DNA from 2 places in the Pseudarthrobacter sp. S6 genome. Region 1 is predicted to be linked to the other one. Evidence: riboswitches for the same ligand, from Rfam matches in the RefSeq annotation. Region 1 holds a riboswitch; the other holds the start of a gene.
What was found. Region 1 has a riboswitch for thiamine pyrophosphate ahead of ACQCS0_RS19330 (ECF transporter S component). Riboswitches for the same ligand answer to the same signal wherever they lie in the genome.
Positions count from the first base shown of each region.

Region 2: linked by a shared signal. The riboswitch ahead of thiD (bifunctional hydroxymethylpyrimidine kinase/phosphomethylpyrimidine kinase) and the one ahead of ACQCS0_RS19330 (ECF transporter S component) in region 1 are both predicted to bind thiamine pyrophosphate.

Region 1 covers NZ_CP189581.1:4,023,625-4,030,724, reverse strand. The annotation lists gene ACQCS0_RS19360 (Na+/H+ antiporter subunit D) at 1-1,254, shown strand, start outside; gene ACQCS0_RS19355 (Na+/H+ antiporter subunit E) at 1,251-1,796, shown strand; gene ACQCS0_RS19350 (monovalent cation/H+ antiporter complex subunit F) at 1,793-2,071, shown strand; gene mnhG (monovalent cation/H(+) antiporter subunit G) at 2,061-2,483, shown strand; gene ACQCS0_RS19340 (DUF4235 domain-containing protein) at 2,601-2,864, opposite strand; gene ACQCS0_RS19335 (heme-degrading domain-containing protein) at 2,906-3,448, opposite strand; TPP riboswitch at 3,505-3,646, shown strand; gene ACQCS0_RS19330 (ECF transporter S component) at 3,711-4,361, shown strand; gene ACQCS0_RS19325 (ABC transporter ATP-binding protein) at 4,361-6,001, shown strand; gene ACQCS0_RS19320 (energy-coupling factor transporter transmembrane component T) at 5,998-6,792, shown strand; gene ACQCS0_RS19315 (UDP-N-acetylglucosamine 1-carboxyvinyltransferase) at 6,927-7,100, shown strand, end outside.
Region 2 covers NZ_CP189581.1:2,664,512-2,671,611, forward strand. The annotation lists gene proB (glutamate 5-kinase) at 1-724, opposite strand, end outside; gene obgE (GTPase ObgE) at 735-2,324, opposite strand; gene rpmA (50S ribosomal protein L27) at 2,440-2,703, opposite strand; gene rplU (50S ribosomal protein L21) at 2,765-3,073, opposite strand; gene thiD (bifunctional hydroxymethylpyrimidine kinase/phosphomethylpyrimidine kinase) at 3,346-4,944, opposite strand; TPP riboswitch at 4,927-5,024, opposite strand; gene ACQCS0_RS12765 (Rne/Rng family ribonuclease) at 5,126-7,100, opposite strand, start outside.

The sequences.
Region 1 (7,100 bases):
TACCTGATCCTCGTAGCCGGGGTCTCCAACGCGTTCCTGTCCGGTGACCTGTTCAACCTGTACGTCGGTTTCGAGATCCTGCTGACGGCAAGCTATGTGCTGATGACGTTGGGCGGAACCGGCCCGCGCATCCGCGCCGGTGTCACGTACGTGGTGGTCTCCGTGGTGTCCTCGGTGCTGTTCCTGATCTCCATCGCCATGGTCTACGGCGCCACCGGAACCGTGAACATGGCCGACCTCGCCATTAAGCTCGCGGACCTGGACGGGGGAACCCGGACCCTGCTGCACGTGATGCTCCTGGTGGCCTTCGGCATCAAAGCGGCCGTGTTCCCGCTCTCCTTCTGGCTGCCTGACTCCTACCCCACGGCGCCCGCGCCGGTCACCGCGGTATTCGCCGGCCTGCTGACCAAAGTCGGGGTCTACGCGATGGTGCGCACGGAGACCCTCCTCTTCCCGGGGGACAGCCTGAACACTCCGCTGATGGTGGCGGCGCTGCTGACCATGGTGGTGGGAATCCTTGGCGCCTTGGCGCAAAGCGACATCAAACGTCTGTTGTCTTTCACCCTGGTGAGTCACATCGGATACATGGTGTTTGGGCTGGCTATGTCCTCGGTGGCCGGGCTTGGCGCCGCCGTGTTCTACGTGGCCCACCACATCACCATTCAGACCAGCCTTTTCATGGTCACGGGCCTGATCGAACGCCGTGGCGGCAGCTCTTCCGTGGACAGGTTGGCAGGCCTGGCCAAGCTGTCACCCATGCTGGCCCTGCTGTTCTTTATCCCCGCCATGAACCTGGCCGGGATCCCGCCGTTCTCCGGGTTCATGGGGAAGGTGGGGCTCATCCAGGCGGGCATCGAACTGGGCACGCCGCTGGCCTACGCCCTGGTGATCGGCGGCGTGGTCACCAGCCTCCTGACCCTGCTGGCTGTCGCACGGGTCTGGAACCGCGCGTTCTGGCGCAAGCCCTCGGACGCCGAGCACCCGGACCCCGTCTTGCTGGCCGCGCCCGAGGATTCGGACACCGGCAGCCGGGCCGGCCGCAAGAACGTCACGCTGCTGCCCCGGACCATGGTGGGTTCAACGCTGGGCCTGGTGGCGCTGGGCGTGTCACTGACGGTCTTCGCCGGCCCGTTGTTCACCGTCTCGGACCAGGCCGCCCACGAAATGCTGGACAGATCCGCCTACATTCAGGCCGTTCTGGGCGAGGACACGCAGGTTCCCCCGATGGCCCTGAAAGACGGAGGAGGCAAATGAGCCGCCGGCGGATTTCCCTGCGCCAGGAACTGCCCCTGCTGGTATGGCTGGTGATCGTCTGGGGCGCCCTGTGGCAGGACCTCAGCCCCGGCAACCTGCTGTTCGGCGCGTTGCTGGCCGTGCTCGTGGCCCGGATGTTCTACCTGCCGCCGGTAGAAGTCAGCGGCCGCTTCAACATTCTTCACGCCGTGCCATTTGCCCTGCGTTTCCTGGGCAGGGTGGCGGCAGCGAGCGTTGAGGTCATGTACTTGGCGGCTGTCCGCGGCCCCCGGGTCATCAGCTCCGTCGTCGCAGTGCCGTTGCGGAGCCACCAGGACCTCATGGTCACCGCCACCGGGCATGTGATCTCCCTGATCCCGGGCTCCCTGGTGGTGGAAGTGGACCGGTCAACGTCCACCTTGTACCTCCACGGGCTCAACGTCAGCAGCCCGGAAGAGGTCGCGAACCTGCGCAGGGAAGTCCGCTCGATCGAGGCGGACCTGATCAGGATCATGGGTTCCCGCGAAGAACTCGAAGCAATCCGGCAGGAGGCCGCAGCATGATGCAGACCGTTCTGGCTGTTACGGCAGTCATTCTTTCGCTGGCAGCGGCGGGAGCCATCATCAGGATCTCCCGCGGCCCGTCGCTGCTGGACAGGGTGCTGGCCTCCGACGTCCTGCTTGCGATCCTCGGCGCGGCCCTGTGTATCGATATGGCCGTCAACCGGCACCTGAACAACCTGATGCTGCTGGTGGCGCTGTCCATTGTCGGCTTCATCGGGTCAGTGACAGTTGCGCGCTTTGTGGCCGACCGTCGGGAGCAAGCCAATGAATCCTGAGGCCGGCGTGGTTGATAACGTCATCGATACCGTGTCGGCGGTGTTCCTGCTGGTGGGTGCCCTCATGTCCCTCGCCGCCGCCGTCGGACTGCTCCGCTTTCCGGACCTGCTCAGCCGCATGCACGCGGCCACCAAGCCCCAGGTGCTGGGGCTGTTCCTGCTCCTTGCGGCCATCGGCCTGCAGATGCGCACCTGGTGGGTGTGGCCCGCGCTGCTCGTGGCCTGGATTTTCCAGCTGCTGACCGTGCCGGTTTCTGCCCACATGGTGGGCCGCGCCGGGTACCGCACCAAGCACCTGCACCGCGAGCTGCTCAGCTCCGATGAACTCGACGCCGTGGTTCAGAAGGCGGCACAATCCGCCCGGGATGACTCCTCCCGGGATGAAGCGGACGACGGCGGCCGGCGGGGCTGAGCCTCATTCGTCGATGCTAGTGTTCCGCCCCGCGCGCGAGTTTTTGTCCAGATAACACGGCGTCAGTGCCGGTTGGAGGCCTTTAGCTGGACAAAAACTCATGGGTTGGTGGTGCGCTTAGACGATGTCCTGGGACTTGGCGAAGCGGGTAATGGCCCGCTGTGTGCCGCGGTTGGCCAGCACCTGGATGATGGTGCTGACCGAGGCCGAAATAAGCGCGAACGTCAGCGCCGAGCGGAGGCTCGTGGGGGTGTCTTCATCCTTGCCGGTGGGAGGCTTCCGGCCCGTGGACTTTTCCCACACGGTATTGACCATCTTGGTGCCGACGAATCCGGCGCCGAGGCTGATTGCAGTGCCGAGCAGCTTGATGAACAGGTTCATTCGTTGAACTCCTTGTGAGCGGATCCGGGACTGCCTTTAGCCTAACCCGGCCGCATCGACTCCAGAATCTCCCGCAGGGCCTCCACCACGAGATCATGGTCCTGCTGTTGGGGCAGGCCCGAGACCGTCACCGTGGCTACGGCACCCACGCCGGTGACGTAGACCGGGAAGCAGCCGCCGTGGGCCGCGTAGACGGTTTCGTCGTACCAGCCGTGGTCCTCGATCCGGCCGCCGTGCAGCCGGCCGCGGAGGCCCACCAGCAACGACGGGATCTCATACCTGGCGGCGGTGCGCTGCTTCGCCCGGATCCAGTGCTCGTTGTCGGGGGTGGCCCCGTCCAGGGCAACATGGAAAAGGACCTGGTCACCCTTCGTGATGTCGATCGCGATAGGCAGCTGGCGCGATTTGCCGAGCTCCACCAGCAGCAGCCCCAGGTTGAGGGAATCATCCCTGGTGAAATGGGGAAACTGCAGCTCGCTGACCTCGCCCTCGATGCGGGCGATCAGGGCCTCCAGCAGCCCCGCCGGCTGGGGCACCGTCGCATCGGGATTGAACGCAGTCACAGTCGGGTTGTTGGCAGTCATGGCCCACAATCTACCCCGCCCGCGGTGTAAACTGGAGCACGCCCATCAGGGCAGATTTATTACGACAGGGGAGCGCCGCCGTCGGACATCACTGGCATTGCCAGGGACCCGCAGGCCGGCGCTGAGAGTGCGGACAGCCGCAGACCCTCGAACCTGATCCGGTTAGTACCGGCGCAAGGGAGTCGAGTTCTCGAAGGGTCCGGCAACGGCGGCAGCGCCGCTTACCGGGGCACTTTCCCCTCCTGTTCCTCAGGAGGACAATATGACAACTGCAGCATTCAAAAAGACCGGCAATACCTGGCGTGTTGTGGACATCGTGGTGGCGGCGCTCATCGCCATCACCGGCGGCGTGATCTTCTGGGCGTGGTCCCAAGCCGCCGGCATCGTTTCCGCACCGATGAATGCCGTTTACCCCCCGCTGACCGGCCTGATCGCCGGCGGCTGGATGATCCCGGCAGTGCTGGGCATGCTCATCATCCGCAAACCCGGCGCGGCGCTCTTCTGCGAAACTGTGGCCGCCACCGGCGAACTCATCATGGGCTCGCAGTACGGCGCCACGGTGCTGATCTCCGGACTCCTCCAGGGCCTGGGCGCCGAACTGGTGTTCTTCCTGCTGGTGTACGGCAACTTCCGGTTCAAATCCTCCCTGCACCAGAAATACAACCTCATCGCCGCTCTGCTTGCCGGTGCCGGGGCGGGGCTGTTCTGCGGCCTCAACGACTCGTTTCTGCCGTGGGGCTGGAATATCGCCTACGAGCCGGGCGACAAGCTCGCCTACATCGTGTTCTGCACCATCTCCGGCGCGGTGATTGCGGGCGCGCTGTCCTGGATCGCCACGCGCGGCCTGGCCAAGACCGGTGTGCTGAGCTCGTTCGCGTCCCGGAAGGCAGCGTCGGAGCCCGTCTTCAACTGATGACCGCTTCCGACGCCGTCGCTTCCGGAGTGCGCCCCGCCACGGTATCCGCCCGTGGCTGGGGCTGGCGGCATGCCGGCCGTTCCGCCCCCGCCGTCCATGGGCTCGACCTCGACATCGCTCCCGGCGAGCGGGTGCTGCTGCTGGGCCCGTCGGGCGCGGGCAAGTCAACGCTGCTGCACGCGCTCGCGGGGGTGCTGGGGGATGAAGGAGACGACGCCGACGAAACCGGTTCGCTGCTGATCGACGGGGTGGTTCCCCGCGGGCAGCGCGGCCGCTCAGGCCTGATGCAGCAAGACCCCGAAACGCAGGTAGTTCTGTCGCGCCTGGGTGACGACGTCGCCTTCGGCGCCGAGAACCTCGCCGTTCCACGGGACGAGATCTGGCGGCGCGTCCATGAAGCGCTCGACGACGTCGGGCTGCGAAGTACCGGGGCCGGCGCTGTTTTGAACGCCAATGGCACTGGTGTGGACGCCGACGGCGGGCCAGGTGCCGCCGGGCTCCCGCTGGACCACCCGACGTCGGCTCTGTCCGGCGGACAGAAACAGCGTCTGGCGCTGGCCGGGATCCTCGCGATGCGGCCCGGGCTGATCCTGCTGGATGAGCCCACCGCGAACCTGGATCCCGCCGGCGTGCTGGAAGTCCGGGACGCTGTGGGCCGCTGCCTGGACAAAACCGGCGCCACACTCGTTGTGGTGGAACACCGCGTGTCCGTCTGGAAGGACCTGGTTGACCGGATTGTGGTGCTCCAGCCGGGCTCCGCTGCGGGCTCCGCAGGAAGTTTGGCCGCTACATCCGCTGTCCTCCTGGACGGGCCGCCGGATCAGGTGCTCGCGGACGCACGGGACATGCTGATCGGTGCGGGCGTCTGGGTGCCGGGGTATGTTCCGGCAACCCGGAGCCGCGCGTCCGCAGGCTCCGGTGAGCTGCTGCTGGCCGCCGCGGACCTGGCAGTCTCCCGTGAGCGTCCGCGGCGCCGCGGCTTCCGGACCATCCCACCGGTGCCGGTGCAGCAGGGCATCACAGCCCAGGTCCGTTCCGGCCACGCACTCACCATCACGGGGCCCAACGGCGCCGGGAAGTCAACGTTTGCGCTGACGCTCGCCGGATTGCTGGCGCCGGTGGCCGGGAAGGTGGCTGCCGCCGTCGAGCTTTCCGCGGGCGCCGGGATCGATCCGTTCAAATGGAAAGCCCACCAACTGATTTCCCGCATCGGAACCGTGTTCCAGGAGCCCGAGCACCAGTTCGTTACCGGCCGGGTGCTGGACGAACTGATGTTCGGTCCGCGGCATCTGGGCCATGGCGAGGAGCGGGTCGAAGAGCTGCTGGAACGGCTGCGCCTGACGCACCTGGTGGAAGCCAATCCGTACACACTGTCCGGCGGCGAAAAGCGGCGCCTGTCGGTGGCCACCGTCCTGGCGGCCCACCCGCGTGTGCTGGTGCTGGACGAGCCGACGTTCGGCCAGGACGCCAACACCTGGGCCGAGCTCGCATCGTTCCTTTCCGAACTGCTGGACGCCGGGACCTCCGTAGTTTCCGTGACCCACGACCAGGAATTCAGCGCCGTCCTGGGCGGGGCCGAACTGCGGCTTGGCCCGGCCTCACGCGGCGGCGCCCGCCAGGAAGCGGGTGCGGCATGAGGGATGCCCTGACTCTCCGCGGCAACCAGGCACCGCTGACGCGCGCCAACCCGTTGGCCAAGTTCGCCGTCGTTTTCCTCATCACGCTGGTGCTGGCGCTCTCCATCGACTGGGTGTCCGCCTCGGTGGCGATTGCGGCGGAACTGGCGCTCTTCCCGCTGGCGGGCCTTAGCCTGCGCCTGTTGTGGCAGCGCGGCTGGCCGCTCATTATCGCGGCAGCCCTGGGCGGCTGGAGCACAGCGATCGTCGCGGCCGATAGCGGCGCTGTACTGCTCGACGTCGGGATCTGGTCCATCAGCGAAGGTTCCCTGCAGCTGGGAATCGGTTTTATGCTCCGCGGCCTCGCGATTGCCCTCCCGGCGATCCTGCTCATGACCTGCACGGACCCCACCGATCTCGCCGACGCGCTGGCCCAGAGAGCCCGGTTGCCGCACCGGTTTGTCCTCGGCACGCTGGCCGCGATGCGCCTGGTGGGACTTATGGCCGAGGAGTGGCAGACCATCGGCATGGCGCGGCGGGCCCGCGGGGTGGGCTCGCAGGGCACCCCGCTGCAACGGCTGCGGGCCACCCTCGGGCAGAGCTTTGGCCTCCTGGTCCAGGCCATCCGCCGCGCATCCCGTCTGGCCGTCACCATGGAAGCGCGCGGTTTTGGCACCGGGCAGCGGACGTGGGCCCGGGAATCCACCTATTCGGCGCTGGACGCCTGGGTGCTGGCGGGCGGCGTGCTGATCGCGGCGGCGGCCGTGGTTGCCGCGGCCGCGATGGGAACCTGGAACTTCGTCTGGCGTTAGCTCGATCCTGCCGGGGCGCCCTGTCTGCAGTGTGCGGTGTATCGAATATCGCATGGGGCGGGTATTCCGGCCGCCGCGCCGTGACTTGAGAGCCAAATACTCTGGCATTAGCTCATTTGTGATATTTCTTGTATATGATTCAGGAAACCGCCGAGCATATCGCCGCCACACTCAGGGACGCCCGGACCGAGAAAGGCTGGACCCAGGGCCAGCTCGCGGGCGCGCTGGGAACCAGCCAAAGCGCCGTCGCCCGGATGGAGCAGGGCAAGCAGAACCTGAGCCTGAAAATGATCCAGCGGCTCGAAGCC
Region 2 (7,100 bases), 1.4 Mb from region 1:
CGGCCATGATGGCAGCCTCGACCTTAGTCTGCATTCCGCCGGTGCCTACGCCTGCCTTGCCCGGCTTCCCGATGGTCACTGCCTCAAGATCTTCGGGGCCGTCCACCTGGGAGATGCGCTTGGCGCCCTTGGCGGGCGGACCATCGTATATCGAGTCGACGTCGGACAGCAGGATCAGGGCGTCAGCACGGACCAGATGGGCCACTAGCGCTGAGAGCCTGTCGTTGTCGCCGAAACGGATCTTGTGCGTGGCAACGGTGTCGTTTTCGTTGACCACCGGCACCACGCCGAGGTTGAGGAGGCGGTTCAGTGCACGGAACGCGTTCGCGTGGTGGCTGCGACGCATGAGGTCATCTGCAGTCAGCAGCACCTGGCTGACGGTGACGCCGTGGGCGCCGAATGCGTGCGTGTAGCGCGCCATGAGCAGGCCCTGGCCCACGCTGGCGGCGGCCTGCTGGGTGGCGAGGTCGCGCGGGCGCTTCACCAGACCGAGGGGGGCAAGCCCTGCGGAAATGGCTCCCGAGGAAACCAGGATAATTTCCGCGCCGGCGTTATGTTTGGCGGCCAAAACATCTGCGAGGGCGGTGAGGGACTCTTCCGAAATGCCGCCCTTGATGCTGGTCAGCGACGACGACCCTACCTTGACAACAATCCGGCGGGCCCGGGCGAGCACACTGCGGTCGTCTTTGGGTTCCTCGATGATTACGGCGGAATTTTCGGTCATTTCAGTGGCCTCACTCGTCATCTTCAACGCCCAGTCCACTTTCAGTGACCGGCTTGGCAGCGCGGCGGCCGCTGACCGATTCGGTCCAGATCCCGGCCTTGCGCTCTGCCTCGAGTTCGGCGCGGGCGGCGGCCTTGGCCTCCCGGCGTTCGACCTGCTCGTCCCGCTTCTGCCCGCGGGTAGGCCTGTCGCCAATGTCGGCGAAGCGGACGTCGGTGCCACGTGGCGCCGCCAGCAGTTCCGCGCCGGCCATCATAGTGGGTTCCCAGTCGAAGACAACGCCGTCGTCCTCGCCGATTACCACAGTGTCGCCCGGAGTGGCGCCCTGCTTGAACAGTTCATTTTCGACGCCGAGCTTAGCCAGCCGGTCGGCGAGGTAACCGATGGCTTCCTCGTTAGTGAAGTCGGTCTGCTTGACCCAGCGGACGGGCTTGTCGCCCAGTACGCGGAAGAGCGGCTCGAGGTTCTTTTCCTCGCGGCGGATCTTGAAACCGGATTCGTTGACAGCCCGGGGCCGCAGAATGGGCGGCTGGACCTTGGGCGGGGCGGCCGCGAGAGCGGCACGGGCGGCCTGGACGATTTCCGCCATGGCGAAGCCCAGCTGGCGGAGACCCTCGTGGCTGGTAGCCGAGATCTCGAAGACCCGGTAGCCGCGTGACTCGAGTTCCGGGCGGACAAATTCAGCCATGTCCTTGCCGTCCGGAAGGTCTACCTTGTTCAAGGCGACCAGGCGCGGGCGGTGGTTCAGCGGAACCACTTCGCCGTCGGCACCCGCGAAGCTCATGTCTACGGAGTACTTTTCCAGCTCGGCCTCGATGATGGCGAGATCCGCCAACGGGTCACGGTCCGATTCAAGCGTGCCGCAGTCCAGTACGTGTACCAAGGCGGCGCAGCGCTCCACGTGGCGCAGGAAGTGGTGGCCAAGACCCTTGCCTTCGCTGGCGCCCTCGATGAGGCCCGGGACGTCGGCAATGGTGAAGCGGACGTCACCGGACTGGACAACACCCAGGTTCGGGATCAGGGTGGTAAAGGGGTAATCAGCGATCTTGGGCCGCGCGGCAGACATGGCCGCGATCAGGCTTGATTTGCCGGCAGAGGGGAAACCCACCAGTGCGATGTCCGCGATGGACTTCAGTTCCAGGACTATGTCACGGGTGTCACCCTCGATGCCCAGCAGGGCGAAGCCTGGGGCACGGCGCTTCTGCGAGGACAGTGAGGCATTGCCAAGGCCGCCCAGACCACCGGCAGCCGCCACGTATTCGGCGCCTTCGCCGACGAGGTCCGCCAGGACGGTGCCGTCCTTGGCCTTGACCACGGTGCCGTCCGGTACGGGCAAGATGAGGGTTTCCCCGCTCTTGCCGCCGCGCCAATCACCCATGCCGGGGCCACCGTTGGTGGCGTGGCGGTGCGGGGCGTGGTGGTAGTCCAGCAGCGTGGTGGTCTGGTGATCAACGCGCAGGATGACGTCACCGCCATCGCCGCCGTTGCCGCCGTCGGGACCGCCCAGGGGCTTGAACTTCTCCCGGTGAACAGAGACACAGCCGTGGCCGCCGGTACCGCCGGATACGTGCAGTACTACCCGGTCTACAAAGCTCGCCACGTGGATCTCCTCAGTGCTGTTTCCGGACGCCCAAGGGCGCCAAGATGATTGTAATGCGGTTAAAAGAATAGTGGAGCGGACCAAATGGCCCGCTCCACCGTTTCAGAACTATTTGTTACTCTGCAGCTGCAGCAGCAACGATGTTGACAACGCGGCGACCGCGGCGTGTGCCGAACTGGACGGCTCCCGGTGCCAGTGCGAACAGTGTGTCGTCGCCGCCACGGCCAACGCCAGCGCCCGGGTGGAAGTGGGTGCCACGCTGGCGGACAATGATCTCGCCTGCGGAAACTACCTGACCACCGAAGCGCTTGACGCCGAGGTACTGGGCGTTGGAGTCACGACCGTTGCGAGTGGAACTCGCGCCTTTTTTATGTGCCATTTGAAATGCCTGCCTTTAAATTCTGGGGAATCTGCTGAAGAACCTGAACAGTAACGAAGAGTTACTTGATACCCGTGATCTTGACCTTGGTCAATTCCTGACGGTGACCCTGGCGCTTCTTGTAACCGGTCTTGTTCTTGAACTTCTGGATGACGATCTTCGGACCACGGAGGTCTTCGAGGATCTCAGCCGTAACCGTTACCTTGGCCAGGTCCGCAGCAGCAGAGGTGACTTTGTCACCGTCTACCAGGAGCAGTGCGGGCAACTCAAAAGTGCTGCCGGCTCCACCGGGGACGCGGTTCAGGGTAACGAAGTCTCCAACGGAAACCTTCTCTTGGCGGCCGCCTGCGCGGACAATCGCGTACACCACTTGGGAACTCACTTCTCTCGACGTTTATTACTAAATTTGCGTGCTGAACCCGATTCAATAATCGGCCGGGTTCTCGCTGTGCCTCAACGCCGTGGGGTCGTAACCCAAGTGTTGGCGTAAGCACCGAAGATCTAGAATACGCTAATTTTGCCTTCGGCCGCAAATGAGGCTGGTTACGGTCGGTTGTCTGTGCTAGGACCCATAAGCAGGTACTGCACTGACAATCCGAAACCGTGCCTGACTATCGTACAGGCCACGCGGGCCCTTGACTGTCAGGAATGAATTCGCGGCGCGTCGAAGAATTCCACTTCGAACCGGCACGACTGCCTGAACGCCACGAGCATCGCCGCACGTTCATCCGCGGAAGCGCTCCGGCCGGCCTCGTCAGCCAAGGCGATGGCGTCGCGGGTGGCCTGCGCGAAGTCCTCGTCAGCGTAGGCCCGCAGCCAGTCGGCATAGGGGTGTTCCTTCGGTGCACCGGCGGCCAGGAACTCCGCGTGGAGGGTCTGTCCCACCTCGGCGTACAACCAGAAGCACGGCAGCACCGCAGCGACGAGGACCGCGTAGCTGCCGGAGGCCGAGGCTGCCAGCAGGTGGTCCACGTAGGACTTGGTGACTGGGCCAAGGGCGGAGTCCACCGTCCTGGTGCTCAGCCACGTGCGGTGCAGCTCGGATTCGACCTCAAGGCATTGCCGGGCAGACTTTGCCCAGAACGTCTGCGCGGCTTCCGTGGGCGCCAGCGCACTGGCCCGGGCCAGGACCCGCGAATAGCCGTTCAGGTAGATGGCGTCCTGCGCAAGGTAGTAGCCGAACTCTTCCTCAGCCAACGTGCCGCCCGCCAGGTCGCGGATGAAATCCAGCCCGTAGATGGCCGCAAGATCCGGCGCCGACGCCCGCTGGAGCGTCTGGGCGAATTCGCCGGCTGCCGGAACCTGTTTCATGTGGTGGAAGTGGTTGATGGGGCCGTGGCCACCGCCCACCTCCAGCTGATCAGCGGCCTGCAGTGCGCCGACCAGCCAAGGCTTCACTTGCCGTAGCGCGGATTCCCAGTTCCCCAGCCTGGCCTGGGCCGTAGCCATAGCCGACGACAACGAGCAGCCGGTGCCGTGGCTGTTGCGGGTTGGGATCCTGTCACCGCTCACTTCCACTACCTCCTGGGCGAGCAGCCCGGCGGCGTTGACCAGGGCATCCGGGCACGCACCGCCGTCGAGATGGCCGCCCTTGACCAGGACCGTGGCACCGGCCGCGGCGGACAACCGCTGCCCCTGTCCGAGCGCATCAGGCCAGTCCCGCGCCTGCGGCTCCCCCACCAGGATGGCCAATTCGGCCAGGTTGGGGGTGATCAGGTCAGCGAGCGGGAGCAGCTCCCGCAGAGCTGCCTCGGCAGACTCCTGCAGCAGCCGGTCACCGCTCGTGGCCACCATCACCGGATCGAGAACGACGACGGCGGGACGCGCCTTTTCCAGCCAGTCCCGGACCACGCCAATCACCGCAGCATCGCCGAGCATGCCGATCTTGACCGCATCGATGGTGATGTCGTCGCTGATGGCGTCCAGCTGCTGGCCCAGGAAGGATGCCGGCGGCACGTGAACCGCCTGCACCCCCTGGGTGTTCTGGACTGTCAGTGCAGTGATGGCCGCCATGCCGTAGCCGCCAAGAGCCGCAATGCTTTTGAGGTCGGCCTGGACGCCCGCGCCGCCTGACGGGTCCGATCCGGCAATGGACAGCACCCGCGGGACGTCACGCAGCACCTGGACGTTGCCAGACCGGCCTGGCGCAGGCCGGACCTCACCCTGGTTTGCTGAGATATCCGGCAGAACCGCCGCGGGCGTTGCAGGAGGAAGGACAGAACTTGAAGCCAAAGGAGACATCCCTTCGCCGGTGCTAGCCGGACAGGTTCAACGGGTGTGGATCTCAGCCGGCTCTCTGCGCGGCACCCCGTGTCAGTCACCAGCCTAGCGTCCCTCGGGATTTAACGCAGGACGCCCGGACGCAGCCTGTGATTCACAGACACGTCCGGGCGCCGTTGTAGAGGCTTGCCCTGCTGCTTCGTTAGAGCTCCGAGGCCGGAACCCCAACACCGAGGATGATAGGCGCGTTGATGGCCGCAGGCTTCTCAGCCACCTTGACGGACTCCGGGGCCTTGGCGGCGTGGGAGTGTCCAGCGGCAGCCGCCGGACCGGCTTCGTGATGCTCCACAGACGTGGCGTTGGCTGCGCCCTGGGCACGGCTGGCGCTCCGGTTCCGCCGGGGACGGCGGGCGAGGGGCGCCTCGGTGTGGTCGGAGTAATCCTCCTCCGCCACTGCCGGCTGGTGCTGACGGGCAGGTTCGCCCGGTTGGCTTGCAGCTGCCTGGACTGCGGACGGCTCGTTTTCCACGACAGGGGCTGGCTCGCCAAGGTGGGCGAAGGCCTCCGCGAGGCGGTCAAGCGTCAGGGCCGGTGCGTGCGGCTGGTCCTCGTGATGGGCCACGAACGGCAGCACCACCTGCTCGCCGCCGAACGTCAGCACAGCGGCCGGACGGCCATTGGAGTCCATCTCGGGCCGCGAAGCCGGCACTGGTGCAGCCGGAGCTTGTCCCGCCGCAGCTGATGCGCGAGCCACTTCGTCGTCGTGCACGTGCGCAGCGTGGGCTGCGGCCGCAATGTTCGCAAGCGCGGCCCGCGTGGCCTCGGCCTTGGCGTGGCGCTCGGCGTCACTGGGTTCCGGGTGGACCGTGTGGATCTGCACCGGCGCTGCCGGTGCCGTTTCCAGTTGCTGGCCGCCACGTCCGCGGCGGCGCTTCCGGTCAGTGCGGCCACCCGGCTGGCTGTCCGAGCGCTGGCTGTCCGGGCGCTGGCTGTCGGTGCGCATGGTGTCAGCGCGCATGCTGTCACCATGCTGATCGTTGATGCGCGGTTCCTGCCGGCTGTCCACCCGCTGCACGTGGTGCACATGGTGCTCAGCGGCTACGGTATTGGCGCGGCGGTGCTCTACGGGGTCGTCGTGGGTGACGATTCCGCGGCCTGCACAGGATTCGCACTGCTCCCCGAAGACTTCCAGGAGTCCGGTACCCATGCGCTTTCGCGTCATCTGCACGAGGCCCAGCGACGTCACTTCTGCAACCTGGTGCTTGGTCCGGTCACGGCCCAGGCACTCCACCATGCGGCGAAGAACCAGGTCCCGGTTGGATTCCAGGACCATGTCTATGAAGTCGATGACGATGATGCCGCCGATGTCCCGTAGCCGGAGCTGCCGGACCACTTCTTCAGCTGCCTCGAGGTTGTTCTTGGTGACGGTTTCTTCGAGGTTGCCACCGCTGCCGGTGAACTTGCCGGTGTTGACGTCCACTACGGTCATGGCTTCGGTGCGGTCAATGACCAGCGAGCCGCCCGAAGGCAGGAAGACCTTACGTTCCAGGGCCTTGTGGATCTGCTCGTCGATCCGCCACGCGGCGAAGATATCCTGGTCCTTGGTCCACTTTTCCAGGCGGCCCACGAGGTCCGGGGCAACGTACGTGACGTAGGCCTCGATGGTGTCCCAGGCCTCTTCACCCGAGACAATAAGCTTGGAGAAGTCCTCGTTGAAGACGTCACGGACCACCTTGATGGTGAGGTCCGGTTCGCCGTAGAGGAGCTCGGGCGCGAGGATCTTGGTCGACGTGGACTGGCTTTCGATGCCCTCCCACTGCGCGCGCAGCCTGTTGATGTCGTGCGTGAGCTCCTCTTCCGAGGCGCCTTCGGCAGCGGTGCGAACAATTACCCCGGCGTGCTCGGGGAGGCGGTCCTTGAGGATGCGCTTGAGCCGGTTGCGCTCGACGTCGGGCAGTTTGCGGGAGATGCCGGTCATGGAGCCGCCGGGCACGTAGACGAGGTAGCGGCCGGGCAGCGAGATCTGGCTGGTCAGGCGTGCACCCTTGTGGCCCACGGGATCCTTGGTGACCTGGACCAGGACGGTGTCGCCGGACTTGAGCGCGTTTTCGATCCGGCGCTGCTTGCCTTCGAGGTTAACGGCTTCCCAGTTCACTTCACCGGCATAAAGGACGGCG